Regions from separate parts of the Dietzia sp. MNB45 genome, predicted to be linked through region 1. Evidence: riboswitches for the same ligand, from Rfam matches in the RefSeq annotation. Region 1 holds a riboswitch; the other holds the start of a gene.

Region 1 (4,203 bases):
TGGGCGGACACACCGCTCCGGCGCTCCGCCGAGCCGTCCGGATCGGCCAGGGGTGGACCTCGGCGATGATGGGATTCGACGAGATCGCCGCCACCATCACCCGCCTCGGAGAACTGCTCGAGGCCGACGGCCGCTCCCTCGCCGACCGCGGGGACGGCCGGCCGTTCGAGATTCAGGTGGCCTGTACCGACCGGTACGGCAGCCGCGGTTTCGCCCAACTCGAGGACGCGGGCGTCACCGATGTCATCGTCATCCCGTGGCTGATCGAGGGCCACGGATACGACGCCCCGCTGGACGCCAAGCGCGAGTCGATCGCCCGGTTCGGCGAGAAGTACATCAGCGCATGACCGCGACACACATCAATCACACCGCTACGACCCCAAGGAGCCCCACATGCCCGACACCCCGTCCCTGAAGCTCGGTTACAAGGCGTCGGCCGAGCAGTTCGGTCCGCGTGATCTGGTGGAGTTCGCCGTGATGGCGGAGCAGGCGGGGATGGATTCGGCGACGGTGTCGGATCATTTCCAGCCGTGGCGTCACGACGGTGGTCATGCGCCGTTCTCGTTGGCGTGGATGACGGCGGTGGGCGAGCGCACCGAGAGGCTGCAGCTGGGCACCTCGGTGCTCACCCCGACGTTCCGCTACAACCCGGCGGTGTTGGCGCAGGCGTTCGCGACGATGGCGTGCCTGTACCCGGGCCGCATCTTCCTCGGTGTGGGTACGGGTGAGGCGCTCAACGAGATCGCCACCGGGCATCAGGGCCAGTGGCCGGAGTTCAAGGAGCGGTTCGCGCGCTTGCGTGAGTCGGTCCGTCTCATGCGCGCACTGTGGACGGGCGAGACCACCAGCTTCGAGGGCGATTTCTACAGCACCAAGGATGCGTTCCTCTATGACGTGCCCGAGGGTGGGGTGCCGGTGTACGTGGCGGCGGGTGGTCCGGTTGTGGCCAAGTACGCGGGCCGGGTGGGCGACGGGTTCATCTGCACCTCCGGCAAGGGGATGGAGCTCTACACCGACAAGTTGCTCCCGGCCGTCGAGGAGGGCGCCGGAATCAACGAGCGCGATTCGGCGAAGATCGACCGGATGATCGAGATCAAGATCAGCTACGACCCCGACCCGGCCGCCGCGTTGGAGAACTGCCGGTTCTGGGCGCCGCTGTCGTTGACGCCGGAGCAGAAGCACTCGGTGGATTCTCCGCGCGAGATGGAGCGTCTGGCCGACGAGTTGCCCATCGAGCAGGTGGCCAAGCGGTGGATCGTCGCCTCGGACCCCGACGACGCGGTCGAGCAGGTCCGCCAGTACGTCGACGCGGGCCTGAACCACCTGGTCTTCCACGCCCCCGGCCACGATCAGAAACGCTTCCTCGAGCTCTTCAGAACCGACCTCGAACCGCGACTGCGTCGCCTCGCCTAGGCGCCGCGGGCGGGCCTGTGACCCACCCGGCCGCTCACCCCGGGCTCAGGCCCGGGTGAGCAGCAGCGGCGCCGCCGCGAACCGCGACCAGGGCCCGCCCGCGAAGGTCAGGCCGATCAGGCGCCGGTCGTCGAGCCGCCGGAACTCGTCGCGCACCCAGCGCCACGGCACCGGGCTCGAGGCGCCGTACGAGCAGACAATCACCTGACCGCCGTCGAACCACGAGGATTCCAGCGTCACCCGCATCGGCCGGATCTCCCGTGGCGGGCGGCCCTCGTCGTCGTCGACCAGGTTCATCGCGCCGCCCCCGGGGGCGAAACGCTTGCCCTGCCAGCCCGGCATCCCGCCGAGGGCGATCGCGCGCGGCGCCACCGCCCTCAGCGGTGCCGGGCCGACGAACGTGACGAGGTAGTCGCCCGGGGCGGGCAGATCGGTCGGCGGCGTCGCCTGCGAGAACAGGGCGCGCAATCGGCCGAGCGAGGTCGGCAGGGCGACGGTCACGGGGCTCCGATCGTCGGGGGCGTTCGCCGATCCTAGGACGGTTGTCCAGCCACGCGGGACAGATCGGCAGTGTGGCTTCGCGTTCAGCCGGCCGCGGGTGGCCTAGGCTCGCACTCGACACGGGGTGCCGCCCATCCGGGCGGCTGAGAACACACCCGTCGAACCTGAACTGGGTAGTTCCAGCGGAGGAATGTCGTGCAAGTCGCCCCGGGCGGCGTCGCCTGGCAGTCGTGCGGTCATCGTGCGGCGGGCAGGTGGGCATCGCGCTCCCCGTGAGGAACCACCGGGAAGCGAGTGGAATGCGTATCAACGAGCAGGTCGTCCTGGTCACCGGCGGAGCCCGCGGACTCGGCGTGGAGATCATCCGCGCCTTCTCCCGCGAGGGCGCCCTCGTCGTCGTCAACTACCGACGCAGCGAGGCCGCCGCCGCCGACCTCGTCCGTGAGCTCGGCGAGGACCGCGCCGTCGCACTACGCGCTGACGTGACTGACGACGACGAGGTACGCGCCCTCGTCGACGCGGCCCGCACCCACTTCGGTCGGCCGATCAGCACGGTGGTCAACAACGCCCTGGTCGACTTCCAGTTCAACGGCGACGCCAGGCCGCGGCCGGAGACCCTCACCTGGGAGGACTTCGACTCGCAGCTGCGTGGCGCGGTCAAGGGCACCCTCGCCACCACCCAGGCCGCGCTCCCGGGGATGCGGGAAGCCGGGTTCGGGCGGATCGTCACCATCGGCACCAACCTGTTCCAGCACCCGGTGGTGCCGTACCACGACTACACCGCCGCCAAGGCCGCCGCGCTCTCGCTGACCCGCACCCTGGCCACCGACCTCGGGCCGGACGGCATCACGGTCAACATGGTCTCCGGTGGCCTGCTGCGCACCACCGACGCCAGCGCCGCTACACCTGAAGAAGTGTTCGACGTCATCGCCTCCGGGACGCCGCTACGGCGCGCGATCACCCCCGCCGAACTCGCCGACGCGGTGCTGTTCTTCGCCTCCCCGTGGGCACGGGCCGTGACCGGGCAGAACCTCATCGTGGACGGCGGGTTGGTCAAGGGCTGACGGCGCGGCGGTCACCCTTGCCCGGGCGAGCTCGGGTGGGGGAAGCTGGAGTAATGGAACTGCCCTCGGTCACCGCCTCGCGAACGGCCGAGGGCCGGCGGATCGAGGCGGCCGAGGCGGCGGTGGCCGAACTCGACCAGCGACTGACCGAGTGGGACGACCAGCGTGCCCTTGTCGCCGCAGCCGAGCTCGGCGACGACCCCCACGCCCACGTGCCCGCGACCTGGCCGACCGTCGCGGAGGCGCGGGCGTCCGCGGCCGGTCGGCTCGCGGCGCCGCTGTCACCGGCCGCCGTCGAGGCGGAATGCTCGGAGCTCCGCTGGGCGGGCCTGGGGAAACTGATCGGGGCCGGCATCTCGGCGGCGGTACTGCTGTCCGTGCCGCTGACGCTCGTCCTGCACGCACTGGTGGGATCATGACGGCCCCGGGGTCGGTGCTGCGGTCGGGGCCTGGGGCTCGGCGGCTCGGCGCATCGGCCGTGGGGCGGTGACGGTATGCCCCTGATCCTTGCGTTGGTGCTGCTCACGGTGATCGCCGGGCTCGCCGCCTGGGTCGCGGCGACCGGCTGGCTCGCGCGGTCCGGGCTGGAGGATCTGTCCCGCCGCCGGCGACTACGGCGGGGTTCCGACCCGGTCCAGCTCACCGCCGAGCGCGCGGTGGATTCAGCCCGACGTTCCTACTTCCTGGCGCTGGAGGCGCTGACCGAGACCCTCGATCGGTGGTACGCGCTCCGGCCCACGCTCGGGATCGGTACCCCGCTCGAGGGCACCTATCCCGACGTCAGGGACCGCACCGACTCCGATCCGGAGTTCGCCGCGCTGCTGGAGCGGGCGAACACCGCCTGCCTCGACAACCGCTCCGGCCACCCTGATGCGGTCCCGGACCTGCTCGAGGAGACCGCACGCATGGACTCACTGATGCTCGCCCTCCGCGAACGCGTCCACCGCGCGGGTCGGCCGAAATGACCGACTCCGCCTCGCCCCACCCACGCGTGGCGGGTGACGGGCAGGCGGAGTAGCGGTGTCCGCGGGGTGGGCTCAGGCGATGCCGGTGCCCTCGTCGGCCGCGGGGGAGGTGTTGGTGCCACCGTCGTTGATCTCGAATCGCGTCCACTTGCCGTCCATGTCGACCTCCATGGCGTAGCCGAGCGAGTCTTCCGGGACCTCGACCGTCTTGAACCAGTCGTAGGCCTTGGTGTCGTCGGCGAACTCCTTCTCGTCGATCA
Region 2 (4,203 bases), 1.7 Mb from region 1:
GACAATCCCGTCGACTCGCTGGCCGGGATGATGCTCAACGTCGACGCCCGCGTCCACGAGGACTGGGTCCACGCCCGCGCCACAGAGCTCGGCATCACTCCCGAGCAGTTCCAGCGCGACTACCTGGGAGGCAAGAAGTGAACGCCTTCATCGAGGACGTGGTCGCTGAAGCGATCCGCAAGCAGACCTTCTTCCAGAAGAACGCCAACACCATCGTCGCGGGCATCGGCGCCCTCGTCGCTGTGCTGTCGTTCGTGGCGACCCTGCCTCTCGAGCTGCCGGACGTGGCGAAGGCCGCGATCCCAGTCGTCGTGTCGGTGCTGACGACGTTCGCGATCAAGCTCACGCCGAACGGGGTGCAGCCGACGACGGCACAGAAGCTCGAGCGCACGGTCGCCGCTACCCGCCCGCCGGTCCTCGATCCCGCGGTCCTGGTCGCGGAGGCTGACCGTGCTCGTGAGGCGGTCCGTGTGGGGCTCGCGCAGCAGGCGCCGGCCATCGCCGCTGAGCTCGAGCGGATCCGTGGGGACGTCGCCAACGCCGTCGACAGCTTCACCGGCCAGCACAGGCTCGAGTGATGCGGGCGCTGGAACCTCTGCACCCGCGTTTGCGGGTAGCCGCCTTGGGCATCGTTTCTGCTGGGGCTGTGGCCCGCGGGTTCGCCTACATCGACCAGCCGAGCACCGGCGGACTCACCCACTTCATCGACGCGCTCGTGCCGCTGCACCTGTGGGCGATCGTGTGGATCGCCGCCGGAGCGACAGTCCTCGCAGGCGTGTGGCAGCGTGTCCTCGCCCGGTATGCGCTCGCGTTCGTGTCGATGCTGTGGCTGATATGGGGCCTGTCCTACATGTCGGCCACCGCGCTCGGCGACGCCTCACGCGGCTGGGTCACCGGGGCGTTGATCCTCAACCTCGCCGGATTGACGATCATTGTCGCTGCCCTCGCTGACACGGTGGGCCCGCGGCGGGGGCCGGTGATCGCCGAAGGTGGGGTTGAAGGGTGACGTGGGGCGAGGGGCTGGTCACCATCCTCGGCGCCGTCATCCTCGTCGTCGGCACGTGGATCACCGCCCGGTTCTCCCGCAAGACCGGGGAGGAGGCCAATGAGACCGCCGCCAGCCAGGCCCGGACGGCGGACTGGGCGGCGTTCATGGCCGAGCAGCGCGAATGGACCGAGCGGCAGCTCAAGGAGCAGGACGAGCGGACAGAGCAGCAGCTCGCCGAGCGGGATCGGCGAATCGACCGCCTCGAGGAACGGTTGAACCTGGTGGAGGCGAAGTACAAGGCAGCGATCGCCTACATCCGCAGGATCGTCCGGCAGCTGCAGCGCCATGTCGACCCGGAGGACATCGAGACCCCGCCACCTGAGATCAGCCCCGACCTGTGAGGCCAGACTGCCTTACTCGCACGATTGAGCCGCCCCCGCCTTATCGGTGGGGGCGGCTTTCTGCGTTGCACGATCACTTGAGTCGACAGTTCGGCTTCCACGGCATGATGGTGTCGCATTGGCGGCAGATGAAAATGTGCCGGCCGTGGTCGAGGCTTCCGGCGCGGCCGGCGTCCCAGCCGACGAGGACCCTGTCGGGGCCGAGTTCGTGCCCGTGGGGACAATGGGTGGGCGCATCCTCAGTCCAGAGCATGGGCGAAGTGTAGAACATGGATTCGAGAACCTTTGCCCACATTTTGCCCACACTTGCCGCGATTCGAGACTGATCGAAACTGAGCCCGGCAGACTCCACCGCAGGCCAAGGCCGATTTCGCGCAGGCCAGATCATCCCTCGAACCGGTTTCTACCCGGCTGGTCAGGGGTTCGAATCCTCTCGGGGGCGCACTCACGCCGACACGGGCCGGCAATCCGCTCTCCACTGACGGCGGCCCGCCCGCGCCTCGCTCCAACCATGGACGCACATCAGATCCCGAGACGTGCCGGTGGTACGTTCGGACTTCGAGCTGATTCGCAAGATCAGCTTCGATGACACGGGGTGCCCCTACCGAACGGGGCTGAGATCACACCCGCTGAACCTGAACTCGTTCACACGAGCGGAGGGATGTCAGATGCGCTGGCATGGGCTTTCGTGAGCCGCCCAGGAACCACGGCAGTGGCGTTGAATGGATTGGGACACACCTATCCGGGCGCGCTCCGCCCGGTTCTCGCAGACCTCAACCTGTCCGTTCCGGTAGGCGAGCACATCGCCGTTGTCGGACGCAGCGGATGCGGTAAGTCGACGCTGCTGTCGGTGATCGCCGGCCTCGTCGAACCGACCACCGGGACCGCCGCCGTCCTCGATGACCGCCGGCCCGCACGACGCCTGGAGTCCTGCGCGTTGATGCCCCAGGGCGACAGCCTGTTGCCCTGGCTGTCCCTGCTCGACAACGTCGCGATCAGTCTCCGCAACCAACGAGTGCGCCGGCGCGTGGCCCGATCCGAGGCCCAGCGCATGCTGGACCGTGTGGGACTGGGCGCCTGGTCCGATGCCCGTCCCTCAGCCCTCAGCGCGGGCATGCGCCAGCGCGCCGCTCTCGCGCGGGCTCTGCTGGCGCGCAAACCCGTGCTGCTGGCCGACGAGCCGCTCGGTGCGCTCGACGCGATCACCCGTGCGGAGGTCCAGCAGTGGCTCCGCGACACCATCACCCACACCTCGGCCACCCTCGTCATGGTCACGCACGACGTCGATGAGTCGCTGCTCCTCGCCGAACGCGTGGTCCTGTTGGCACGAGACGAGGCCGGCGGCCCGGCGCGTGTGGTCCGCACCTGGCCGGGATGGTTCGGCGACGACCGCCCCCGAGAGGTCCTCCTCGGCGACGAGGACTTCGCCACAGCTCGCCGGGAAGTGCTCCGGGCCCTGGCCCGGGAATCGCACCTCACCGAGGGCGGGACCGACCGATGACCGTGCGACTCCTCCAGTCCGCCGCCCCTGCCTGCGTCACGCTCCTGCTGGTCCTCGCCGCGTGGATCACGGTCACCTCGCTCGAACTCGTGCCCGAGTACGTCATTCCCGCACCCCTCGCCGTGCTCGACTCGCTCGTGACCACCTGGCCCGACCGGCTCGGTTCCGCCACGCTGCTGACCGCCACCGAGACGATCACCGGAGTGGTACTCGGGGTGGTCGTCGCCGTGGCCGTGGTGATCGTCAGCGCATTCGTGCCTGCCGTCGGGCAGGCCATGACCCCACTACTGATCGCCTCCCAGGCCATCCCGGTCATCGTGATCGGCCCGCTCCTGACGATCTCCCTCGGCTACGGCATGGCACCGAAGGTCATCGTGGTGGCCCTGTTGTGCTTCTTCCCGGTCGCCCTCAATCTTCTCTCCGGCGTCCGCACGGTCGACGCCCGGCTGATCGACACGCTGCGGAGCCTGCATGCCACCCGGTGGTCACTCTTCTGGCGAGTACGCCTGCCCTCCGCCGCACCACGCGGTTTCGCCGGATTGCGCGTCTCGGTCACCTTCGCCCCGGTCGCCGCGGTCTTCGCCGAATACACCGGCTCCACCAACGGCCTGGGCTACCTCATGCTCCAGGCGATCCCCCGGCTCCAGACCGATTTCGTCTTTGCCCAGGTGGCCGTGCTGACGATCATGTCCAGCGTCCTCCTCGCCAGCGTGACCATCCTCGAACGCCTGATCTGCCCGTGGAACACTCCCACCGGGGAAAGGAACCCATCATGACGGACACACGACCCAGCAGGATCCAACGCCGGGCCCGCACGCGACCCGGCGTCCGCATGCTCGCGATCGCGGCCGCTGCCGCGGTGGCTCTGACCGGATGTCAGGCGCCCTCAGACGACCCCGATCCAGGGGAGACCGGTGCCGCACCGGTCAGCGTTCTGCTCGACTGGAGCCCCAATCCCGATCATGTGGCGCTGTACACCGCGCAGCACACCGGCGCCTACGCCGACGCGGGCGTCGACGTGACGTTCATGACGCCGTCCAACACGGCCGACGCCGCCCGGGAGGTGTCCCTGGGGCGGGTCGACCTGGCCATCTCCTACGAGCCCGACACGCTCATCGCCCTCGAACAGGGACTCGACGTGATCTCGGTCGCGGCACTGATCCCGACGTCCTTGACCTCACTGATCGCCAGGACGGAGTCGGGCATCACCTCCGCAGCCGATCTGGAGGGCAAGACCGTGGGGTTGTCGGGGCTGGCCTCCCAGGAACCGACCCTCGACTTCATCGCCCGTGAGGCCGGAATCGATCCTGACT

Evidence for each region. Region 1 has a riboswitch for thiamine pyrophosphate ahead of AB5G72_RS13465 (3-oxoacyl-ACP reductase). Riboswitches for the same ligand answer to the same signal wherever they lie in the genome.
Region 2: it holds a riboswitch for thiamine pyrophosphate, as region 1 does, so the genes downstream of both, AB5G72_RS05480 (ABC transporter ATP-binding protein) here and AB5G72_RS13465 (3-oxoacyl-ACP reductase) in region 1, are expected to answer to the same signal.

Annotation. Positions count from the first base shown of each region.
Region 1 is NZ_CP163397.1:2,803,143-2,807,345, reverse strand. Features, by position in the region: gene AB5G72_RS13480 (TIGR03619 family F420-dependent LLM class oxidoreductase) at 1-347, shown strand, start outside; gene fgd (glucose-6-phosphate dehydrogenase (coenzyme-F420)) at 394-1,413, shown strand; gene AB5G72_RS13470 (hypothetical protein) at 1,459-1,914, opposite strand; TPP riboswitch at 2,025-2,122, shown strand; gene AB5G72_RS13465 (3-oxoacyl-ACP reductase) at 2,214-2,978, shown strand; gene AB5G72_RS13460 (hypothetical protein) at 3,032-3,397, shown strand; gene AB5G72_RS13455 (hypothetical protein) at 3,473-3,943, shown strand; gene AB5G72_RS13450 (hypothetical protein) at 4,016-4,203, opposite strand, start outside.
Region 2 is NZ_CP163397.1:1,138,421-1,142,623, reverse strand. Features, by position in the region: gene AB5G72_RS05505 (C39 family peptidase) at 1-141, shown strand, start outside; gene AB5G72_RS05500 (hypothetical protein) at 138-578, shown strand; gene AB5G72_RS05495 (hypothetical protein) at 647-1,006, shown strand; gene AB5G72_RS05490 (hypothetical protein) at 1,003-1,389, shown strand; gene AB5G72_RS05485 (hypothetical protein) at 1,463-1,642, opposite strand; TPP riboswitch at 1,971-2,068, shown strand; gene AB5G72_RS05480 (ABC transporter ATP-binding protein) at 2,102-2,890, shown strand; gene AB5G72_RS05475 (ABC transporter permease) at 2,887-3,666, shown strand; gene AB5G72_RS05470 (ABC transporter substrate-binding protein) at 3,663-4,203, shown strand, end outside.